Regions from separate parts of the Halomonas sp. OfavH-34-E genome, predicted to be linked through region 1. Evidence: predicted binding sites of a transcription regulator. Region 1 holds the regulator's gene; each other region holds the start of a gene.
The links. Region 1 encodes FliA, which starts transcription of late flagellar genes. Its sites were predicted from a motif close to CTAAAGTTNNNNNNNNNNCNGCCGATA; they were not measured.
Positions count from the first base shown of each region.

Region 2: a site for FliA is predicted at 2,014-2,040, ahead of flgK (flagellar hook-associated protein FlgK). Genes of this name have one in related genera too.
Region 3: a site for FliA is predicted at 2,368-2,394, ahead of NH448_RS19730 (FliC/FljB family flagellin). Genes of this name have one in related genera too.

Region 1 covers NZ_JAMXRY010000081.1:3,866-11,684, reverse strand. The annotation lists gene flhA (flagellar biosynthesis protein FlhA) at 1-1,710, shown strand, start outside; gene NH448_RS22295 (flagellar protein FlhE) at 1,713-2,147, shown strand; gene NH448_RS22290 (RNA polymerase sigma factor FliA) at 2,170-2,871, shown strand; gene ahpC (alkyl hydroperoxide reductase subunit C) at 3,093-3,656, shown strand; gene ahpF (alkyl hydroperoxide reductase subunit F) at 3,993-5,549, shown strand; gene NH448_RS22275 (4-hydroxy-4-methyl-2-oxoglutarate aldolase) at 5,792-6,463, opposite strand; gene NH448_RS22270 (TRAP transporter large permease subunit) at 6,475-7,779, opposite strand; gene NH448_RS22265 (TRAP transporter small permease) at 7,783-7,819, opposite strand, start outside.
Region 2 covers NZ_JAMXRY010000057.1:3,433-11,251, forward strand. The annotation lists gene flgL (flagellar hook-associated protein FlgL) at 1-328, opposite strand, end outside; gene flgK (flagellar hook-associated protein FlgK) at 341-1,984, opposite strand; gene flgJ (flagellar assembly peptidoglycan hydrolase FlgJ) at 2,222-3,322, opposite strand; gene NH448_RS19620 (flagellar basal body P-ring protein FlgI) at 3,481-4,572, opposite strand; gene NH448_RS19625 (flagellar basal body L-ring protein FlgH) at 4,631-5,353, opposite strand; gene flgG (flagellar basal-body rod protein FlgG) at 5,450-6,232, opposite strand; gene flgF (flagellar basal-body rod protein FlgF) at 6,306-7,061, opposite strand; gene flgE (flagellar hook protein FlgE) at 7,121-7,819, opposite strand, start outside.
Region 3 covers NZ_JAMXRY010000057.1:22,007-29,825, reverse strand. The annotation lists gene NH448_RS23570 (EAL domain-containing protein) at 1-1,754, opposite strand, end outside; gene NH448_RS19730 (FliC/FljB family flagellin) at 2,479-3,846, shown strand; gene NH448_RS19725 (hypothetical protein) at 4,055-4,321, shown strand; gene NH448_RS19720 (hypothetical protein) at 4,433-4,597, opposite strand; gene fucP (L-fucose:H+ symporter permease) at 4,879-6,225, shown strand; gene NH448_RS19710 (FadR/GntR family transcriptional regulator) at 6,253-6,981, opposite strand; gene NH448_RS19705 (L-fuconate dehydratase) at 7,080-7,819, shown strand, end outside.

The DNA of each region.
Region 1 (7,819 bases):
GTGGGTCTGGTGGTGTTCCTGATCCTGGTGATCATCAACTTCATGGTCATCACCAAGGGCGCCGGGCGCATCGCCGAAGTGGGCGCACGCTTCATGCTCGACGCCATGCCGGGCAAGCAGATGGCCATCGACGCCGACCTCAACGCCGGTCTTATCGGCGAGGAAGACGCCAAGCGACGGCGCGCCGAGGTGGCCCAGGAGGCCGACTTCTACGGTTCCATGGACGGCGCCAGCAAGTTCGTGCGTGGCGACGCCATGGCCGGCCTGATCATCATGGTGGTCAACGTGCTGGGCGGGCTGATGATCGGCCTGATGCAGTACGACATGGCCTTCTCCGACGCCGCCCGCACCTACATCCTGCTGACCATCGGCGACGGACTGGTGGCCCAGATCCCGGCGCTGGTGATCTCCACCGCCGCCGGCGTCACGGTGTCCCGGGTCAACACCGACCAGGACGTCGGCCAGCAGATGATCAGCCAGCTGTTCGTCAATCCCAAGGTGCTGATCCTGGCGGCCGGGGTGATGGGCCTGCTGGGCCTGGTGCCGGGCATGCCCAACCTGGTGTTCCTGCTGTTTACCGTGCTGCTTGCGACCCTGGCCTGGTGGCTGACCCGCCAGTCCGAGAAGCGCCTGGTCGAAGAGCAGGAAAGCACCGCCCCGGCGCCCCCCCCGGAAGCCCCGGAGGCGAGCTGGGACGACGTCCAGCTGGTCGATACCCTGGGCCTGGAGGTCGGCCACCGGCTGATTCCGCTGGTCGACGCGCGCCAACAGGGGGAGCTGCTTGGTCGGATCAAGAGCGTGCGCAAGAAGTTCGCCCAGGAGGTCGGCTTCCTGCCACCGGTGGTGCATATCCGCGACAACCTGGAGCTGGAGGCCTCCACCTACCGGGTCACCCTGAAGGGCGCCGAGATCGGCCGCGCCGAGGCCTGGCCCGGGCGCTGGCTGGCCATCGACCCCGGCCAGGTGTCCGGCGAGCTGGACGGCACCCCGACCCAGGACCCGGCCTTCGGCCTGCCGGCGGTGTGGATCGACGCCAGCCAGCGCGAACGCGCCCAGGTCTACGGCTACACCGTGGTCGACGCCAGCACCGTGGTCGCCACCCACCTGAACCACCTGCTGCACCGCCACGCCTCCGAGATGCTGGGGCGCCAGGAGGTGCAGAAGCTGCTCGACAAGCTCAGCACAGAGCAGAAGTCGCTGGTCGAGGAGGTGGTGCCCAAGGCGCTGTCGCTGACCGCCTTCACCCGGGTACTGCAGCAGTTGCTGGACGAGGACGTGTCGATCCGTGATCTACGCACCATCCTCGATACCCTGGCCGAGCACGCGCCCCATCAGCAGGACCCCAGCGAGCTGACTGCCCTGGTGCGCATCGCGCTCGGCCGCGCCATCACCCAGCAGTGGTTCGCCGGCCAGGAATCGCTCAACGTCATCGGCCTCGAGCCCCAGCTCGAACAGGTGCTGCACCAGGCCATGAACGGCAACGGCGCCCTGGAGCCGGGTCTGGCCCAGACCCTGATGGACCAGACCGAGGCGGCGCTGGGCCGCCACGAGGCCACCGGCGAGCCGCCAGTGCTGGTGGTCACCCCGAGCCTGCGCCCGGTGCTGGCACGCTTCCTGCGCCGCCGTCTGCGCCATCTGGTGGTGATGTCCCAGGCCGAGATCCCCGACGACCGCATGCTGCGCGTCACCCATCAGGTCGGGGGGATGTGACCATGCTCCCAGCCTTGATCCTTGCCCGGAGAACCCAGTGTGCGCCGAGACGCCTGGCGGCACTCTCCCTGCTGGCGCTGTGGCTGATCGCCAGCGGCGCCCAGGGCTTCCCCGGTGCCTGGACCGCCAACGCCCCGCGCATGACCGTCGCCTCGAGCCAGCTCGACCAGTCGTCGCGACCGCTGACGCCGCCCTCCGCCAGCGTCGAGGGCGTGATCGAGCGGGTGGTGTGGCGCTATCGCACAGCGCCTGGCGCCCGCCTGCAGGGTCGCCTGTGCCATGGACAGCGCTGCCTGCGCCTGAAGGCCGCCCACGGCAGCACCGAACACTTCGCCGGCCTCGACGCTGCCGGCCCCTTCGTCTTTCGTTTTCGTCTCCTGGATGGTGAGTCGCCGCTCGTTGTCGACGGCATGAGCGTGATCGTCAACCACCGTTGAGGCTGTCCCAGAGGAAAGTGCCATGTACACCGCACAAGGCAGAATGGAGCATCAGTCCCAGCTCGAAGCCTACCTCCCCATGGTGCGTCGCCAGGCCCTGGCGCTGCAGGTCAAGCTGCCCGCCGGGGTCGACCTGGATGACCTGATCCAGGCCGGCATCGTCGGCCTGCTGGAGGCGCTGGGGCGCTTCGATGCAAGCCAGGGCGCCCAGTTCACGACCTTCGCCAGCCAGCGGGTGCGCGGCGCCATGCTCGACGAACTGCGCAGCCGCGACTGGCTGCCGCGCAGCGTACGCCGCCAGGCCCGGGCACTGGACGAGGCCACCCGCGAGCTGCAGCAGCGCCTCGGCCGCCCCCCGGAGGAACACGAGATCGCCGAGGCGCTGGACATGGACCTGGTCAGCTACCGACGCCTGTTGAGCGACGTCAACAATGGCCAGCTGATGCCCTTCGAGGAATTGCTCGCCGAAGGCAACGAGCATCGCTTCAGCGACCAGATCAGCATGGCGCCGCTGGCCGAACTGCTCGACGGCGAACGCCGCGAGGCGCTGGTCGCCGCCATCGCCGAGCTGCCCGAGCGGGAAAAACTGCTGATGGCGCTCTACTACCAGGAGGAGCTCAACCTCAAGGAGATCGGCGCCGTGCTGGGGGTCAGCGAGTCCCGGGTGTGTCAGATCCATAGCCAGGCGGTGAGCCGACTGCGCGCGCGATTAAGCGAGCACTGAGCCGCTTCGACAACTCAGCGAAGAAAACAAAAGAAGAAAGCGAAAGAAGAAAACCACTGGAAAAACGGAAGGTTAGAAAGAGCGGCCGACTAAAGGGAACAGCCACCCCATAGCCATCTCTTATCAGGATTATCGGACCATTCAATTTATCCAATTGCTCGTTTCTGCGTAAGGTGAGCCCTGTCTTCAGACAATACACCCATCGCTCAAAGGAGACGGGAATGTCCCTGATCAACACCGAAGTCAAGCCGTTCAAGGCCACCGCTTACCACAACGGCGAGTTCGTCGACGTCTCAAGCGACGACATGAAAGGCCAGTGGAGCATCGTCTTCTTCTACCCGGCCGACTTCACCTTCGTCTGCCCGACCGAGCTTGGTGACCTGGCGGACAACTACGAAGAATTCAAGAAGCTGGGCGTCGAGATCTACAGCGTCTCCACCGACACCCACTTCACCCACAAGGCCTGGCACGACAGCTCCGAGACCATCGGCAAGCTGCAGTTCCCGATGATCGCCGACCCGACCCTGACCATCTCGCGCAACTTCGAGGTACTGATCGAGGAAGACGGCCTGGCCGAGCGTGGCACCTTCGTCATCGACCCCGAGGGCAAGATCCAGATCGTCGAGATCAACGCCGGCAACATCGGCCGCAACGCCGAAGAGCTGCTGCGCAAGGTCAAGGCTGCCCAGTACGTCGCCGCCCACCCCAACGAGGTGTGCCCGGCCAAGTGGAAGGAAGGCGAAGAGACCCTGGCGCCGTCCCTGGACCTCGTCGGCAAGATCTAAGCCTTGTCCGCAAGATCTGACACTTGTCCGCCAGATCTGACACTTGACCGAAAGTGTCTTGAGCAAGATGTGACTGCGCCAAGGCTGGCTGACTCAGCCTTAGTGTCCCTTGTCGCAGTCACGGCGCCTCGCCAGAGGCGCCCGTCACCCCTGAGGTGACACCCTTTTCCCCACCGGGTCGTTCGTCTCGGTCGTCCTACCAGTCGCTTATGCGAGATCGGGCCCTTCGGCCCGGTGGGGATTCTGCGGCCCAATGATCGGCCAGTTCGCCGATACCGGCACTACGCTCCCGCCGCAGACTACCATTTTCCGATTTTTATCAGGATTGCCGCTGTCATGTTGGACGACTCTCTCAAGCAACAGCTGAAAGCCTATCTCGAACGTGTCACCCGCCCCTTCGAGCTTGTCGCCACCCTCGATGACGGCGACAAGTCCAGGGAACTCCACGGCCTGCTCAGCGACATCGCCGCGCTCAGCGACCACATCAGCCTGTCCACCGAAGGCACGGACCCACGCACGCCGTCGTTCGCCCTTTATCGTGATGGCGCCCCCACCGGGGTGGTGTTCGCCGGCATCCCCATGGGCCACGAGTTCACCTCGCTGGTGCTGGCACTTCTGCAGGTCGGCGGGCATCCGCCCAAGGCCAGCGCCGAGGTGATCGAACAGATCCAGGCGCTGGACGCGGACATGCACTTCGAGACCTACTTCTCGCTGTCCTGCCAGAACTGCCCGGACGTGGTCCAGGCGCTGAACCTGATGGCCATTCTCAACCCGCGGATCTCCCACGACGCCATCGACGGCGCCCTGTTCCAGGATGAGGTCGAGGCCCGCGAGATCATGTCGGTGCCGAGTGTCTACCTCAACGGCGAGCCCTTCGACCAGGGCCGCATGACCCTCGAGCAGATCCTGGCCAAGGTCGACACCGGCGCCGAAAAGCGTGAAGCCGAGAAGATCAGCGCCAAGGAGTCCTTCGAGGTGCTGACCATCGGCGGCGGTCCCGCCGGAGCAGCCGCCTCCATCTATGCCGCGCGCAAGGGTATCCGCACCGGCGTCGCCGCCGAGCGCTTCGGCGGCCAGGTGCTCGACACCATGGCCATCGAGAACTTCATCTCGGTGCAGGAGACCGAAGGGCCCAAGCTTGCCACCGCGCTTGAAGAGCACGTCAAGCAGTACGACGTCGACATCATGAACCTGCAGCGTGCAGAAGCTCTGGTGCCGTCAAGCGAGCCGGGCGGCGAGCACGAGGTGCGCTTCGCCTCCGGCGCCAGCCTGCGCGCCAAGACGCTGATCCTGGCCACCGGCGCCCGCTGGCGCGAGATGAACGTGCCCGGCGAGGCCGAGTACCGCAACCGCGGCGTGGCCTACTGCCCGCACTGCGACGGCCCGCTGTTCAAGGGCAAGCGCGTCGCGGTCATCGGCGGCGGCAACTCCGGCGTCGAGGCGGCCATCGACCTGGCCGGCATCGTCGCCCACGTGACCCTGTTCGAGTTCATGGACGAGCTGCGTGCCGACGCCGTGCTGCAGAAGAAGCTGCGCAGTCTGCCCAACGTCGAGATCATCTCCGGTGCCCGCACCACCGAGATCAACGGCGACGGCAACCGCGTCACCGGCCTGAGCTATGAAGAGCGCGCCAGCGGCGAGCTCAAGCAGGTCGAGCTGGAAGGTGTGTTCGTGCAGATCGGCCTGGTGCCCAACACCGAATGGCTCAAGGACTCGCCGATCGAGCTCTCCGAGCGCGGCGAGATCATCACCGACGCCCATGGCATGACCTCGGTCCCCGGCATCTTCGCCGCCGGCGACGTCACCACCGTGCCCTACAAGCAGATCGTCATCGCCGTGGGGGCAGGTGCCACCGCCGCCCTCGGCGCCTTCGACTACCTGATTCGTCAGTAAGGTCGAGCCCTCGACCACGACAAAGCCGTGTTCCCTGAAGACACCGTCTGGCTTTCCTGGCCGCGGTGTCCACGACCAGGAAGGTCGTGACTAGCCTGCCGCCCTTCGGGGCGGTTTTTTTTGGTCTGTTGGTCGTGCAGGAGAGACCAATGTCAGTTCGATGGTGTCAGTCGATGTTCGACCATGGCACTTGCGCGACCCGAATGTCAGCGGAAGACAGCTTGCCGACGGCGTCAGCGTCGTTAGTTCGACGGCGTCAGCCGGTTTTCGACCATTGAACTTGCTCCGCTGATGTCCGGAAGGCACTCGCCCTGGGCCAGTCGCTCAAGGATGCGTTCTTCCTGGCGCTGCAGTTCCAGGGTGTGGTCGATCACCGCGTCGACCTCGGAGGGCGGCAGCACCACCACGCCATTCTCGTCGGCCAGCACCACGTCGCCGGCGGATACCACCACCCCACCGACGCTGACCGGCAGGTTCATGGCGCCGCCCTGGTCGGCGAGCTTGGTGGTCAGCGACGAGACGCCGCGGCTCCACACCGGGAAGCGCTTTGCGCGCAGGGTCGCAAGGTCGGTGGCGGTGCCGTCGATGATCACCCCGGCCAGTCCCAGGTGCGAGCCGACCTCGGTCAGCACCCCGCCCCAGCAGGCGTGACGACGATCGCCCTGGCGATCGATCACCAGCACATCGCCGGGACGCAGAAGGCGCATGGCGTGGTTGAGCAGGGTGCCGTCTCCCGGCGGCAGCGACAGGGTCACGGCGACCCCGGCCACCCGCACCTCGTCGAGCTGGCAGCGGATCTCGGGGTCGATGAAGCCCTCTTCGCGGAAGTGGCCGATGGTGGCGGTCTCGCACTCGAGCAGGCGCTGATGGCGGGCGGGGTCCAGCGGGGCGGGCAGGTCAGCGATGGTGTACACAGCGTTTTTCCTTATATCAGGCTCGGCAGCCAGGTGATCAGTCCCGGCACCCAGTACAGCATCAGCATGCCGAACAGGAAGCACAGCACGATCGGCCAGGCGGCGGCGTAGATGGTCGGCATCGACACCGAGGGTGCCCCGCCCTTGACCGCGAACAGGTTGTAGCCGAACGGCGGGGTCAGACTGCCCACCGCCAGGTTGATCAGAAACAGCGTCCAGAACCACACCGGGTCGAACCCGTAGGCCTTGAGCAGCGGGGCGTAGATCGGAATGACCACCATCATGAAGGCGATCTGGTCGATGAACATGCAGGCGATAAGCGGGATCAGCATCAACAGCAGCAGCATCAGGCCGGTGTCCAGATCCATGGCGGTGGCGGCGGCCACCAGCCCGGAGGTGGCCCCGGTAAAGGACAGAAGCTGACTGAACAGCTTGGAGCAGGCCAGGATGGTGATGATCATGGCGCTGATCGACAGCGACGACAGCAGCGCCTGGCCGGCCATCTTGAGGCTGAACTTGCGGTAGTAGAAGGCCACCAGAATGGCCCCGAGCACGCCGGTGGCGGCGGACTCAGACGGCGTCGCCACCCCCAGCATCATCAGCCCCAGCACCGAGAAGATGATGATCGAGAACGGCGCCATGTTGGCCAGCGCCCGACCGCGCTGGCGCCAGTTGCCGCCGCCCGAGTCGTCCACCGCCGGTGCCCGCGACGGGTCCAGCATCATGCGCACCACCACGTAGGTCACGAACAACCCGGCCAGGAGCATGCCCGGAATGATACCGGCGATCAAAAGGCGAGCGATGGAGACGTCGACCATGGAGCCGATGATGATCACCAGAAGGCTCGGCGGGATGATCGGTGCAAGGCCGGCACCGCCGAGGATCAGGCCGATCGACAGACGGTCGTCGTAGCCACGCTGCTGCATCGTCGGCAGCGCCGAACGGCTGAGCATGGCGGTCACCGCCAGGGCCGAGCCGGACAGTGCGCCGAACAGCGTCGACAGGGCTACCACGAAGAAGTACAGGCGGCCCTTGATGCGCCCCATCAAGGTGTCGAGGGAATCGAAGATGACGTCGATGGAGCCCGATCGGAACAGCAGCTCGCCCATCAGCACGAACAGCGCGATGGTGGTCAGCGTCTCCGAGGTGACGGTGTCATAGACGCTGTTGGCAAACAGGCCGAAGCCGGCGCTGCCCATCAGCCAGAAGGTGCCGGCCACGTTGATCGCCAGAAAGGCCACAAACACCGGCACGCCGAGGGCGAACAGCCCCATCAGCAGGGCGACGGCCAGGCCCAGGGTGACATACCACTCCATCGTCTACGCCTCCTGCCGTGGACTGTCGCTGGGCCACTCG
Region 2 (7,819 bases), on a different contig from region 1:
TGGACTGCCGGTCGGCATCGCTCAAGGTGTCGTTGGAGGCCTGGATCACCAGCGCCTTGGCGCTGGCCAGGGCGTCGCTTGCGCTGTTGAGCACGCTTTCTTCCTGGGACAGGGCGTTGCGCGCGCTGACCCGGGCGTCGGTGTACTGCTGGGTCACCGCCTGGGCCTGGCTGACCGCCACCGCCCGGGACGCCGCCTGGGGGTCATCGGAGGGATTGACCACCCGCTTGCCGCTGGCGAGCTGCTGACTCAGGTGAAGAAACTCGGACTGCTGACGGTTGAGCGAGCTGACGCTCTGGTCGTACATGGTGACGGTGCTGATACGCATGCTCTGCTCTCCTTAGCCGCGCAGTCCGAGGATGGTGTCGACCACCGAGGTGGCGGTGTCGATGACCTTGGCGTTGGCCTGGTAGTACTGCTGATAGCGGATCAGGTTGGCCGCTTCCTCGTCCAGGTTGACCCCGGACTCGGACAGCTTCACCGCGCTCAACTGCTCGGTCAGCCCCTGCTGGGCCGCCAGATTGACCTGCACCACGTTGGTACGGTTACCCACGTCTCCGACCAGCGAGGCGTAGGCCTGGCTCAGGGTGGCGCTGCCGCCCACGCTCATCTTGTCCTGCAGCCCCTGCAGGGCCAGGGCGTTCTCGTTGTCGCCGCTGGCGCCGGTTTCCCCGGCGGCGGCGATCTTGTCGGGATCACTGATGGCGGTGTCGAAGCCACCCGCGGCGCGGCGCACCGGCTGCACCTCGAAGCGATCGCCGTCGGCCAGGGCGCTGGGGTCATCGATGCCGAGCGTCACGCCGCCAAAGGTCAGGGTGTTCTCGGTGGCGTCGAAGCTCGCGTCCACCGCCTCGCCGGTGTCCTTGCGGGTGACCTCGAAGGTCGGCGGCGAGGCCGAAGCGTCGCTGACCTTGACCTCGTAGTCGGCCGCCTCGAGGTCTTCGATCTTGTCGATGTTGAAGCTCGCGGTGACCGTGGCGCCGCCGCTGTTGGCGTCGTTGGCAAAGACCCGCGGTTTGCCGATGTCGAACATGTCGCCACCGCTCTTGCCATCCAGATCGTAGCCCTCGGCGTGCTGGGTATTGAAGGCGACCGCCATGGACACCGCCAGCTGGCCGATCTGGTTCTGGGTGCGATCCAGGGTCTCGGAACGGAACTGGATCAGCCCACCGAGCGAGCCGCCCTGGAGGCTGTCCTCGTCGAGTCGCTGCAGGCCGCCGCCGGGGTCCTGGTAGCCCACCACCACCCGCTGGGGATCATTGGCCGAGGCCACCGCCTTCAACTGGTAGGACTCGGTGCCGGCCACCAGCGGCTGTCCGCCGGGCAGGCTGACCCGATAGGAAGAACCGTCCTGCACCGTCAGCTCCACCCCGATACGCTCGCTCATCTCGGTGACCAGCTGGTCACGCTGGTTGAGCAGCGCATTGGGGGCCTCGCCGGTCTTGGCCTTGGCCAGGGAAATCTCGCGGTTGAGCGAGGCCAACTGCTCGCTCTGGTTGTTGATCTGGGTGATCTCGTCACGGATCTGGCTGTTGATGCCGTCCTGCATATCCTGCAGGTAGCTGTCGAAGGCGCGGAACTGGGCGCTCAGGGTGTCCGCCGCGCCCAGCACGCCCTGGCGGGCGGCAGGGTCCGAGGGGGCCGAGGCCAGGTCTTCCAGCGACGAGAAGAAGTTCTGCATCAGCGGTGCCAGACCGGCGTCCTGATCGGCCAGCAGGCTGTCGATCTGGTTGATCTGGGTCTGGTAGGCGTCCAGCGCCGAGCTAGAGCTCACCGCACCATTGAGCTGGTCGGCCACGTACTGGTTGAACTGACGCTCGATGTCGTTGACCTGGACGCCCTGGGTCCCGCCGCTGCCCTCGCCCAGCACCGTGATCTCGCGGTTGTAGCCCGGTGTATAGACGTTGCTGATGTTGTTGCTGGTGGTGGTCAGGGCGTTCTGGGCGGCATTCAGGCCGCTCAAGCCGATGGAGAACATGCTCATGGTGGAATTCCTTTCGCCGATAGCCTGTTTATCGGCCGAATGGCCGCTGGCTTGAGAGCCTCGGTGCCGCAAAAACCATTAATTTTCCGAGCGACTAGGCGCTGTCCGAAAAGTCGACGAGCGAAGGTTAGACAAGGCAAAAATCGGTGAGAAAGCGCAGTTTACGGGGTGTAAATGAGCATTTTGATCCGATTTTTAACGCCGTATTACCGAGCGCAGGCACTTTTCAGACAAGCCCTAGAAGACCTGGGTGGGGTTGGCGCTTATATCCGCCCTGGCCAGCCAGTCGCTGCCACGCTCACCCGCGGTGGCACCCGCATCCACCTTCTCGGCGGCACCGGTAGGCGATGCGCCGACATTCGCGGGTCGAGCCTCGCCGGCCGCCACGCGGGTGGCGCCTGCGCCGTCATCGATCGGGCCGAAGGTGTGCATCACCGCGATCAGCTTGGCGGCGTAGGCCGGGTCGGTGGCGTAGCCGCCCCGCTGCAGCGCGTGGGCCGCGGCCTCGGCGTCCGGCGCGGTGGTGACCTCGGCGTAGCGGGCGTTGTTGCTGATCAGCCTGGCGTAGTCGGTGAAGGCTTCCTCGAAGGAGCCGTAGACCCGGAAGTCATCGCGAATACGCTGGCGTTGGCCGTCTTCCACCTCATGGGTGGTAATACGGGTGGTGGGGCCGTCCCAACTGCTGCCGGCCTTGATGCCGAACAGGTTGTGACTGTTGTTGCCGTCGGCGGTGGCGATCTCGTGGCGGCCCCAGCCGGTCTCCAGCGCCGCCTGGGCCAGGATCAATTCCGCCGGCACGCCGGAGGCGCGGCTGGCGGCCTGGGCCGGGGCGGCCAGCTTGTCGAGGAAGGCCTGGACGTGGGCCGGGGTGTCGCGGGCCTCGCGTCCGCTGATGCGCTCTTCGGCCTGGGCGGTGGTCATGCCCTGGCTGACGGCGCCCAGCTCGTCGAGGAAGTTGGTCGGCGCCTCGACCTCGCTGTCTGCCGGCGCGTCCGCTCTCAGGGCGTTGGACAGCGGACGCGGCGTGCCACGGGGAATCCCCGCGATCAATGCCTCGACATCCTTGGCCTGGCTGGCCTCGGGGCCACGTAGCTGGGCCATGAGCTGGTCGGCCAGGCCGATGCCGCGGCTGGCCATGGTCTGGGACCACTGCTGGTCGAGCAGCGTCTGGTAGAACTGGGTCTGCTTCGAGTCGGTCAGGCCAGAAGACGGCACGGCGTCGCGCATGCTCTTCATCATCATGTTGATGAACATCGCCTCGAACTGGCGCGCCGCCTCCGCCGCCGCCGCCGGGTCCTGCTGGCGGGCGCTGGTCTTGAGTCGCGCCAGCCCCTGCATGTCCAGCGCGAAGCCGGCCTGGCCGACGCTGCCGGTGGCCCGGCTGGCGCCGGACAGGGCAGAACCCGAGAGGCCTGTTGTGGGCCCCGAAGCCAGCCCTGTTGTGGGCCCCGAAGCCAGCCCTGTCATGGGCCCAGATGAAAGATCAGAGATAGCCATCAGATGATCTCCAGCTCGGCTCTGAGCGATCCCGCGGCCTTGAGCGCCTCGAGGATCGACATCAGGTCGTTGGGGGTCGCGCCGAGGGCGTTGAGGGCGTCCACCACGTCGAGCAGATTGGCGCCTTCGACCACCTGCAGGGTGCCCTGACCCTCGTCGATGGTGATATCGGAGTCCGGTACCACCGTGGTCTCGCCGCCACGGCTGAAGGGCGCCGGCTGGCTGACGCCGAAGGCGGTGTCGATGACGATGGACAGGTTGCCGTGAGCCACGGCGGCGCGCTTTAGCGTCACGCTGCCGTTGAGCACGATGGAGCCGGTGCGCGAATTCAGCACCACCTTGGCCCGGGCCGGCATCGGGGTGACGTCGACGTTCTCGACACGGGCCATGAAGTTGACCCGGGAGTTGGCGTTGGTCGGCCCGTTCAGGGCGATGACCCCGCCGTTTCTGGCCGAGGCCACCGGGTAGTCGAAGGTGTCGTTGATCGCACGGACCACGCGCTCGGCGGTACCGAAGTCGGCCTGGTTGAGCTGCAGTTCCAGCACGCCGTCACGGCTGCCCAGCGCCAGCGGCACCGTCTGCTCGACCATGGCGCCACCGGCGATGCGCCCGGCCGCCTGGTGGCTGATCTGCACGCTGGAGCCGGCGGACTCGGCGCCGGCGCCGTTGATCAACAGGTTGCCCTGGGCCAGGGCGTAGACGTCGCCATCGGCGCCCTTCAATGGCGTCATCAACAGGGTACCGCCGCGCAGGCTGCGGGCATTACCGATGGAAGACACCACCACGTCGAGGCGCTGGCCGGGCTGGGCGAACGGAGGAAGGTCCGCGGTGACCATCACCGCCGCCACGTTGCGCAACTGCATGTTGGTGCCCGGCGGCACGGTGATGCCGAGCTGGGACAGCATGTTGTTGAGGCTCTGGCCGGTGAACGGCGCCTGCATGGTCTGGTCACCGGAGCCGTCCAGGCCCACCACCAGGCCGTAGCCCACCAGCTGGTTGTCGCGCACCCCGGCGAAGCTGGCCAGGTCGCGGACCTTCTCGGCGCGAGCCAGGTGGGAGAAGGCCGACAGCGCGATCAGCAACACCAGCATCAGGCTGCCGAGGGTCAGGGTGGGGCGACGGGAGACAGGGTTTCTCATCATGCTCGGCCTAGAAGGGGGAAACGTTCAGGAAGAACCGCTGCATCCAGCCCATGTGCTGCGCCTCGTTGATGTAGCCGTTGCCCACGTACTCGATGCGCGCATCGGCCACCGCCGTGGACGGCACGGTGTTCTGGGTGGTGATGAAACGCGGATTGACCACCCCGCCGAAGCGGATGAACTCGGTGCCCTGGTTGATCGCGATCTGCTTCTCGCCGCGCACCCTGAGGTTGCCGTTGTTCATCACCTCGATCACCGAGACGGTAATGGTGCCGGTAAAGGAGTTATTGGCCTCGGAGCCACCGCCGCCCTCGAAATCTGTATCGCCGTCGATCTCGAAGCCGTAGTCCATCAGTTCCTCCAGGCCTTCCGGCACCTGGGAGAAGGTCAGGCTGGAGCCGCCGTCACGGTCGGCGTTGGAGCGGGAGTTCTTGCTGGCGCTGACCTCTTCGTCCAGCACGATGGTCAGGATGTCGCCGACGCTGCGCGGACGACGATCCTCGAACAGCGGCTGGTAGCCCCGGGCCTTCTGGAAGATCGAACCATTGGCCACCGGCAGCGGCCGATCGGGGATCTCGATCTGCTCCTGCTCGCCCACCACCGAGGCGTGGGGAATCTGGGCGCAGCCGGCAAGCGTCAGCAGCACCAGGGCCAGCGTCAGCGTCGCCAGGCGCAGAACAGCATGAGCCCCACCGTGTGGCGCGCCAGATGATGAGGTCGTGTCAGGGTGCATGGCCGTCTCCAGTGCCACCGCAGAATTTATTATCAGAGTCGTGACTAGGCGCTATCCGAAAAGGGTCGATGAGCGCAGGCACTTTTCAGACAAGCCCTAGAGTTGTGCCAGGCGTGCCAGCATCTCATCACTGGTCTGCACCGCCTTGGAGTTGATCTCGTAGGCGCGCTGGGTCTGGATCATGCTGACCATCTCCTCCACCACGTTGACGTTGGAGGTCTCCACATAGCCCTGCAGCAGTCGGCCGGCACCGTTCATGCCCGGCATCAGTTCGTTGCGCGGCCCGGACGAGCTGGTCTCGAGGTACAGGTTGCCGCCGATGGACTGAAGGCCGGTGGCGTTGACGAAGGTGGAAATGGTGATCTGGCCCACCTCGTCGGACTCGCTGGTACCGGGCTGGGTCACCGAGACCACGCCGTCCTCGCCGATGTCCACCGACAGGGCGTTGTCGGGGATGATGATGGCCGGCTCCAGCGGGTAGCCGTTGGCGGTGACCATCTGGCCGTTCTCGTCGAGCTGGAAGCTGCCGTCACGGGTGAAGGCGGTGGTACCGTCGGGCATCAGCACCTGGAAGAAGCCCTTGCCGTTGATCGCCAGATCACGCGAGTTCTCGGTGGCCTCGAGCCCACCCTGGGTGTGCAGGCGCTCGGTGGCCACCGGACGCACGCCGGAACCGATCTGCATGCCCGAGGGCAGGCGGTCCTGGACGTTGTTCTGGGCGCCGGGCTGGCGCATGTTCTGGTACAGAAGGTCCTCGAACACCGCCCGGGACTGTTTGAAGCCGTTGGTCGAGACGTTGGCCAGGTTGTTGGAAATCACGTCCAGCTGGACCTGCTGGGATTCGAGTCCGGTCTTGGCCGTCCACAGCGACTTGATCATCGTTCTTCTCTCCCTCGGTCAGGAGGCTCCCCTGACCGCTCAATAATTCGGCCCTGGCCGTCGGTTGAAGGGGTCAGCCGTTCAACGACAGCAGGCTGTTGGCCTTCTGGGCGTTCTCGTCGGCGGTGCTGATCATCTTGGTCTGCAGCTCGTAGCGCCGCGCCACATCGATCATCGCCACCATGGACTCCACCGGATTGACGTTGCTGCCCTCCAGCGCCCCGCTGACCACCCGTACCTGGTCGGAGGCCGCCAGGGCGGCAGGCTCGCCATTCTCTCCGATGGAGCGAAACAGACCGTCGCCGCCACGGGTCAGCTCGCCGGGCTGCGGCTCGACCAGCTTGAGCCGGCCGATCTCGGCCAGGGCGTCGGGGTCCTGGCCCATGCCGATGGCGCTGATGGTGCCGTCGGCGCCGAGGAACAGCTCGGCCTCCAGCGGCACCTGGATCGGTCCGCCCTCGCCGATCACCGGGCGCCCAACCGAGGTCAGCAGGCCGTTGCCGTCCACCTGCAGGTCGCCGCGACGGGTATAGGCCTCGCTGCCGTCGTCGCTTTCCACCGCGAAGAAGCCGTCACCGTCGATGGCCACGTCCAGGGTGCGACCGGTACGGGTGATGGCTCCGGGGGAAAAGTCCGCTCCCGGGGTCGAGGCGGCGGTGGACACCCGGGTGTCGAGACGCGCCTCGCCCTCGACCGGCACCGCGCGCATGGCGTGAAGCTGGGCGCGAAAGCCCGTGGTCGAGGCGTTGGCCAGGTTGTGGCTGACCACCGACTGCTGCTCCATGGTCTGGCGTGCGCCGCTCATGGCGGTATAGAGCATGCGATCCATCTACGACTCCCCTGGAAGGTGTGAGAGGCCGCCGCCCGAGGCAGCGGCCGGCGTGGTCATCAGCGCAGGTTGATGGCGGTCTGCAGCACTTCGTCCTGGGTCTTGATGGTCTGCGAATTGGCCTGGTAGGCGCGCTGGGTGACGATCATGCTGACCAACTCCTTGGCCATGTCGACGTTGGAGGTCTCGATGGCGCCGGACTGGATGCCGCCCAGCAGGCCGGTACCCGGGGCACCGACCAGCTCCTGGCCGGAGGCGTCGGTGGCGGCCCAGGTGTTGTCACCGGCGGGTGACAGGCCCTCGGGGTTGCGGAAGCTGGCCAGGGCGATCTGGCCGGCCGGGCGGGTCTGCTCGTTGGAGTAGCTGCGCACTACGGTGCCGTCACTGTCGATGCTGATGCCGACCAGGGCGCCGGAGGTGTAGCCGTTCTGGTTGAGTGCGGTGGTGCTGGCGTTATTGCCGAACTGGGTGGAGCCGGAGATATCGAAGTCCAGCGTCATGTCATTGGCAGCGCCATTGAAGTAGTCGGCCGAGGCAAAGGTGACCGGAAACTTGCCATCAGCAGGGGTGACCAGTTGACCATTGGTGTCAAACTCCATGGAGAGGGTCTGCGCTGCGACAGGTGTCGCGGTCTCGTCCATCAACACCTTGCCATCCATTGCCATGGTGCCGGTCCATGTCTTCGCGTCCGTCTTCTGGTAGTAGACGGTGACATTGCGCGGGTTACCCAGCGAGTCGTAGGCGGTGAAGTTGTTGGA
Region 3 (7,819 bases), on a different contig from region 1:
ACCGGATAGGCCCAGCAGGCCATCAACTCGCCGTCGCGCAGGCGCGGGTGCACGCCGGCGCAGGCCGGGTCCTCGGTGATGTCGTCGCTGGCCCGGGGGGCCCTCGCCGCGGCGGCGCTGGCCCAGGTGCCGAAGGTGCCGCCCACCGGGGTTCTGGCGAGCAGCGGTGCCATCTCCGATGGCAGGCTGTGGCCCGCGGTCAGGCTCAGGGTCTCGCCGCCGGGGTCCAGGGTCAACACGGTGGCGATGGCATTGGGGAGGTGGCCCTCGAACAGTCTGCAGCAGGCCTCCAGGGTCTCGCTCAGTGGCGCCTCTCGGGCGATCATCGACTGGATGCCCTGGTAGCTTTCGAGCTGGTCCTGGGCGGCCACCAGGCTCTGGGTCTGCCACAGCAGGGTGCGCATCAACGACAGGCTGATGGCCAGGCTGTAGGACATGATCAACCCGATCAGGGTGATCAGCGCCGGCAGGCTACCCGCCAGCCACCAGTCACTGTCCGGGCCTGGCAGTGCACGCAGGGACAGGGTGCGGCCGTCCAGCTCCAGAGTGTTCTCGGCCAGTCTGGGAAGGGTCGGGTCCTTGACCTCCCAGGTGTCTTCGCCGAAACCGCACCACCAGACACCCTGGCTGTCGGTGATGGCCAGCAGGGTGCGGTCGGCAACGCTGTGGTTGCTGGGGGCCAGGGTGCCGGGCAGATCGATGCAGGCGACCAGGCGTAGGTCGTCATCGTCCAGGGCCCTGACCATGCGTGCCGACGTCGCCAGCGGGTTGTCGGGCAACTCGAGCTGTAGTTCCCCGCGGGCCGGCCTGGGCAGTGCCTCGCTCAAGCGGCAGACGCTGTCCTGAGCACGCCGTGAGCGCAGCCATAGCCGCTGGTCGCCGCGATACAGCGCCAGGCTCTCGAGGCTTTGTACGTCTCGCAGATAGAAGGTGATGACGTCGGCCAGGGTATTGGCGTCGGTCGTCTGCTCGCCGGCACGGTTGGCCAGGCGGTCGAGCCAGCGCTGGTGTAGCGCCATCTGACCGCGTGTGCGCTCTTCGATGTTGGTCAGGGTATTGGCGGCGTCCCGCTGGACGTGGCTCTGGCGCACATGGTTGAGCGACAGCCAGGCCAGGCTGCTGAGCAGTACCCCGGCACAGGCCACCGCGATGCTGGCGCGTTGCAGGTGCAGCGGGCGGTTGGGCGGGCGTGAGGCCGCCACCAGCGAGGCCGGGCCGGCGATCAGGTAGAGCAGACACACCGCCATGGGCGAGGTACTGCGGGTCACCTCCCAGACTTTGGGTGCCTGGCCAGGAATCACCAGCCAGACGGTAAAGATCGCGCCGATCAGCAGCAGCAGCCCCCCCGACAACCGCCACCAGAAGGGGCCCTGGCGATGCTCCACCCCGATCATCAGGGCCACGCAGCCCGGCAGCATCGCCAGGCCCGCCCAGCTGGTCATGCGCGGACCGCCGGTCAGCAGCGACTGCACGTCGGCAGGGCCGCTGGCGACCAGGTCATGGACGATGGCGTACAGCGCCAGCAGCAGCATCATCAGGCCGCAGACGCTGCGGCCACGCGGTCTGCGCAGTACCTGCAGCAGAACGCCGCCGCCGCCAGCGAGGCTTGCCAGCGCCACATCGGGGACCAGCAGCGGCTGTTCCACCGGGTGGATCAACCAGGCGGCGAGACCCGCAGCGCCGACCATCAGCAGTCCGCTGGAGGCCATCAGCAGCCAGGCATCTTCCGCCACATCGCGCAGTCTAAACGGCATCCTACCCACGACCCCCTTGGCGACCCTGCTTCCGGGCGCTCATTTCCTTGTCCTTCCGACGCTATGACGAAGACTCGCCATCCTCACAGCATGGCAGGCGACAGCGTTGATAGCGGCCACCGTGGTGCGTCTACCGCCCGAGGCAAAGGCGCCTTTGGACGATCGGTCCGGTATCCCTGGACGCGTTTGCTCGAAATGGCACCAAAACAGTCTTCAACATACCTCAATCACCCACGAGTGCTAGCCCCTGATGTCAGCATCCACCACCAGAGTCAGCGTCCAGTAAGGGCGCGAGGGGGACAACCGTAGAGAAGATGCGTCAGCGAATAGGCACAAAGAAGGCACGGGAAAGCATGCAGAACAATCACAGACCCGATGGAAGGCGGGTAAAGAGCCGGTAAAGAGCGTGTGAATACCCGGTACGTGCAGGCGCAGGCCTGATGCAGACCTGATGAAAAGTGGGCGCAGCCCTGGTAAAGAACCGGCGCAGACCCGGTGAAAAGCAGCCGCTGGTGGCCCAGCAGGCGGTCAAGCCAGAGCCCTGGCAAGAGTCCAGGAAGAGCCCAGGCAAGAGCCCTGGTAAGAGCCTTCCAAAGAAATTTGCGGGCTAGGGCTAAAGCTTTTCGGCGAGCCACCGATAAAGAGGGTAACGGCCAACGGCGCCGTTGCGGCAGGCCAAGACGGTCCGCCAATGGAGCCCAACTCTTTAAGGAAGGATGACACCATGTCCGTGATCAATACCAATATCACTTCCATGATTGGTCAGCAGAACCTCAACGCGTCCAAGAGCGCCCTGACCACCTCCATGGAGCGCCTGTCCTCCGGCCTGCGCATCAACAGCGCCAAGGACGACGCCGCCGGCCAGGCCATCGCCAACCGCATGTCTTCCAGTATCACCGGTCTGGCTACTGCACAGCGTAACGCCAATGACGGTATCTCTGTCGCCCAGACCGCTGAAGGCGCGCTGAACCAGGTTAATGACAACCTGCAGCGTATCCGTGAGCTGAGCGTTCAAGCCCAGAACGGAACCAATTCTGATTCTGACCTTGAATCTATCCAGAACGAAATCGGCCAGCGTCTTAATGAAATTAACCGAATTTCGGAAGAGACAGATTTCAATGGCGTAAAGGTACTGTCCGAAGGGATTTCACCGATTTCCATTCAAGTGGGAGCTAATGATGGTGAAGCCATATCTATTGATCTAGAAACTATCAATCAGAATACGCTTAGCCTGGATAACTTTGATATTACATCAACGCTATCAGAACTTTCCGCAGGCGATGGTCAATTTTCCTCGGCTGCCGTTAGCTTCACTAAGGCTGACATGCAGGCTAACGCCTCAGATCCTCTTACAGATGTAAACATTGACTCAACAGCAACTGGTGGCACGCGTACAATTACAGACTCACTCGGTGCAGACTTAACCGAGAATGACTTCCAAATTCGCCAGTACGATGGCAAGAATTACGCCATTGGCGTTGCAAACAGCGCTGATGGTAAGGTTTTCGAAATTTCAACTTCTGTGGATGCGAGCGATAACCTAACTATCACCCTTGGCAATGAAGTTACTGGTGACCTGGCTTCTGCTGCTGGCGATAAAGGTACATCATTTTCCTTCAATGCGGGGACTTCTGGGCTTACTATCGGAAACCAAGATATCTCTCTGTTAACTGATGGTACAGACAAGTTCGCGCGAGTAGAAGCTGGAGACGGGACTGTAAGCTACTATAACGTTACGTCTACAGGTACTGCTTCTGCGAGCGGTGACGTATCTGTGACGCTTGGCGCAGCTGTGACCAACGAATTAAATGGGAAAACCCTAGATCCGATGGAGACTCTCGACGATGCACTTAGCAAAGTTGATGCTCTTCGTTCCGACCTAGGTGCCATACAGAACCGTTTCGACTCTGCTATCACCAACCTTAGCACCACCGAGACCAACCTGTCTGCCGCTCGTTCGCGTATCGAAGACGCTGACTATGCAACAGAAGTGGCCAATATGACCCGCGCCCAGATCCTGCAGCAGGCCGGTACCTCCGTGCTGGCCCAGGCCAACCAGGTGCCGCAGTCCGTGCTGTCTCTGCTGGGCTAAGGCTAGGAGGGTTGTCAGCCCTCGGCTGACGTGCTCCTTCGCGGGTCGCGCCTTTGCGGCCCAACCCCGACAGGCGCCTCTGGCGCCTGTCGGCATTTATAGGCCCGGCCAACCTTGTTGCGGCTATCTCGGCAACGGCAGGCCCGGTCACGGCAGTCTCGGTCACAGGCCCCCCCATCAACAGCTGTCTTGGCCCCAGGAGTTACGGATGAATAGCCTCAACTCGTTAAGCGTTTCGCAGGATGTCCTGGTCGATGGTGTCCTGGTCGAAGGCGCCGTGGAGGCTGTCTCCGACGAGGCCCTGTTGGACGCGCTTGCCCGATATCAGGAGGTGGTGGCCTGGGCGAGTGAGTTAATCGAGCGCTTTGAGGCGACGGGTATGCAGGACGCCATGGGCGAGGACTGCCGCCATCTGCTCGAAATCCATCGGCAGGCCTTGGTGGGGCAGGCGGAGCTGGCATTGCGACTTGCCTGAAAAGTGCCTGCGCTCCTCGAGCCTTTTCCCGTCCCAGCGTGACGCCTCCGCATCCCTGCTTCTCTTCCATCTCTCAACCCTTTGTCTATCCTCTGTCTTCCTTCTGCACGCTCACTTCCTCTTTTCGCCTCTCTTCATCTCGCTCTCTCTTCTCAGGCCCTGTCTTCTCACGCTCCTGTCTTTTCTCTTTCCTTTCTCCCCACTCCCCTCTCGCCTCTCCCCTTTCTCTCCTCCTTCTCCCCCCATAACAATAGCCAGCCGGGCTGAGCTATTCATCGTATCTATCTTTCGCAAAGGTCAGTGGGCGACGCCTAAGCCATTCGCCTGGCACCCCTGGTGCTGCTTCTGTCTTGAACTTTTTATACTCCACATTGTAGCGACAAAAAATCAACAAAAACAGTTGATTGCAATAATCTCTTCCGCATCCACTAAGACGTTTGTCTTATCTCTCATTCCTTGTATTCACGTGGCTCCTCAACTAGCTTCTCCCTCACTAGCTAAATTCATCTGATCAATTGTCTCGATAACCGCATACAAATACATTCAAGGAGTCACTTGTGGATGCATCCTCTACCGCGGCGGCTGAGCAACAGTCGGCGCCGGAAAAGTCCTCTTTTCTGCACAGGGGCATGACCTTGCCCTTTGTGCTGATCGTCACCTGCTTTGCCGCCTGGGGTCTCGCCGGCAATCTGACCGACCCCCTGGTGTCGGTGTTCGGCTCGGTGTTCTCGATGAGCGCGCTGCAGGCGTCGCTGGTGCAGTTCGCCTACTACGGCGCCTATTTTGCCCTGGCGATCCCGGCGGCCTGGATCAATTCGCGCCTGGGCTACAAGGGTGGCGTGCTGATCGGCCTCCTGCTGGCGGCCACCGGGGGGCTTCTGTTCATGCCGGCCTCCCAGATGATGACCTACTCGATGTTCCTGGTGGCGCTGTTCACCCTGGCGGCCGGGCTGTCGATCCTCGAAACCTCGGCCAACCCCTACGTGATGGCGATGGGCCCGCGCGAGAACGCCACTCGGCGGCTGAATTTCGCCCAGTCCTTCAACCCGGTGGGGTCGAACCTGGGGGTGTTGCTGGCCGCGGTGTTTATCCTGCCCCACGTCAATCCGGCCACCGCCGAGCAGCGCGCCTCGCTGACCCAGGAGGCGCTGACCGAGATGCAGTCGGCGGAATTGCAGGCGGTGATGGGCCCCTACATCACCCTGGCGCTGGTCTATGTGGTGATCGCGATCGCCATCGCCATGGTGCGGGTGCCGCGCCACGAGGCGCTGATGGCGGACCGCAAGAGCGAGACGGTGGCGCTGTCGGGGAGTCGTCTCGGGCGGCTGGTGCGTAACCGTCGCTACGCCTTCGGGGTGGTGGCGCAGTTCTTCAACGTGGCCGCCCAGACCTGCACCTGGACCTTCACCATCCACTACGTGACCGAGGCGCTGGGCGTCGGCAGTGAAGAGGCCGGCTACTGGCTGCAGGCCTCCTTGCTGGTCTTCCTGGTGTCGCGCTTCGTCATGGTCGGGGTCATGGGTCGGGTGGACCCGCGCAAGCTGATGACCGGGATGTGCGTGCTCGGCGTCGCGCTGTCGCTGGTGGCGGTGTTCAGCGGCAACCTGATCGGGGCGGTGGCCCTGGTGCTGCTGAGCGCCTGTATCTCGCTGCTGTTCCCCACCATCTACGGCATCTCGCTGGAAGGGCTGGGGCAGGACACCAAGTACGGCGCCGCCGGCCTGGTGATGGCGATCGTCGGTGGCGCCCTGGTGCCGCTGGCCCAGGGCTGGCTGATCGATATCACCTCGGCCCAGACCAGCTACCTGGTGGTGGCCGTGTGCTTCGCGGTGATCGTGGCCTTCGGTATCTATGTGCAGCGTCATCCGCGGCCCGAGACCAGCAACGAGGGTGATCTGGCCTGAGCTGGCGTCTCTTGAACTGGCAGCGCCTTAACGCGAATCGGGGGTGTCCCGCAGCACCACGGCGACCTGAGCGAGGTGAGTCTGCATGGCGGCATGGGCGCCCCTGGGGTCGCCGGCGACGACGGCATTGAGGATGGCCAGGTGCTCCTGGTGGGTGATGGCGATACGACCGCCGAGGTGGATCGATTGCCACAGCCGCATCCGCAGGGTCGGCCGCGACAGTGCCTCGAGCAGGGCGACCAGCACGGGGTTACGGGAAATCCTCGCCAGGCTGAGGTGGAACTCCAGGTCGGCGGCCATGGCGCCTTCGTGGTCCAGCGCCTGGATGGCGGGCTCGGCCTCGGCCAGTACGGCCTTCAGGCGCTCGATGTCCTCGTCGGTTCGGCGCAGCGCCGCCACCGCCGCGGCCTCCACCTCCAGCGCCTGGCGCACATTGTGCAGGTCGCGGGACGAGGTCCCGGCCTGGATGCCCGCCCAGAACTCCAGGGGCTTCAGCAGCAGCCCCGGGTCCAGCGAGGTGACGGTGGTGCCGGAGCCCTGGCGGGTCTCGAGGATGCCCATGGCGACCAGCGCCCTGACCCCTTCACGCAGCGAGCTGCGCGAGACAGCGAAGCGGGTGGCGAGGATCGACTCGACAGGCAGGCGGTCGCCGGAAGCGATTTCACCGGAGACGATCATCTCCTGGATGCCTTGCACCACCACCTCGTACTGGGAGGGGCGGCGTTGGTCGCTGTCGGACGGGGGCGGCGGCGTCATGGCAGGGGCTCCGGCTCGGAAGGGGTGATCGAATCCCGCCATTCTATCGAAAACTTCGGCAGCACTTTAATACATCTGATGAATCTGGAGGACGATACGTGTCCGTCATCACCTCAATCGAACTGGTGGATCTGCGTTTTCCCACCTCGGACAGCAGCGACGGCTCCGACGCGGTCAACAAGGACGCCGACTACTCGGCGGCCTATCTCAGGCTGGTCACCGATGACCGCGCGCTCTATGGGTGCGGCTTCACCTTCACCATCGGTCGCGGCAACGAGATCTGCCTGCAGGCCATGGAGGCCCTCGCCCAGCCGCTGGTCGGCCGGGACGCGGCCGAGGTCTGCCGGTTCCCGGGGGCGATCTATCGTGAACTGGCCGCGGATTCGCAGCTTCGCTGGCTGGGCCCGGACAAGGGGGTGGTGCACCTGGCGCGGGCGGCGGTGATGAACGCCGTCTGGGACCTGGCCGCCCGGCATGCGGGAGTGCCGCTGTGGCGTCTGGTCTGCGAGATGGAGCCGGAGGTGCTCGTCGAGCAGTTGGATCTCAGCTACCTGGGTGACGTGCTGAGCGCCGAGGAAGCGGTGGCGATGCTCAAGGAACAGCGGCCCTTCCAACAGGAGCGCATCGCCGAGCTGAGCGAGCAGGGCTTTCCCTGCTACACCACCTCGGCGGGGTGGCTCGGCTATTCGGACGAGAAGCTGGCCCGCCTGTGCCGGGAAGCGATGGACGAGGGCTACCGCCATATCAAGCTCAAGGTCGGCGCCAATCCCGAGGACGACGAGCGTCGCCTGGGGATCGCCCGCTCGGTGATCGGCCCCGACGTGGCGCTGATGATCGA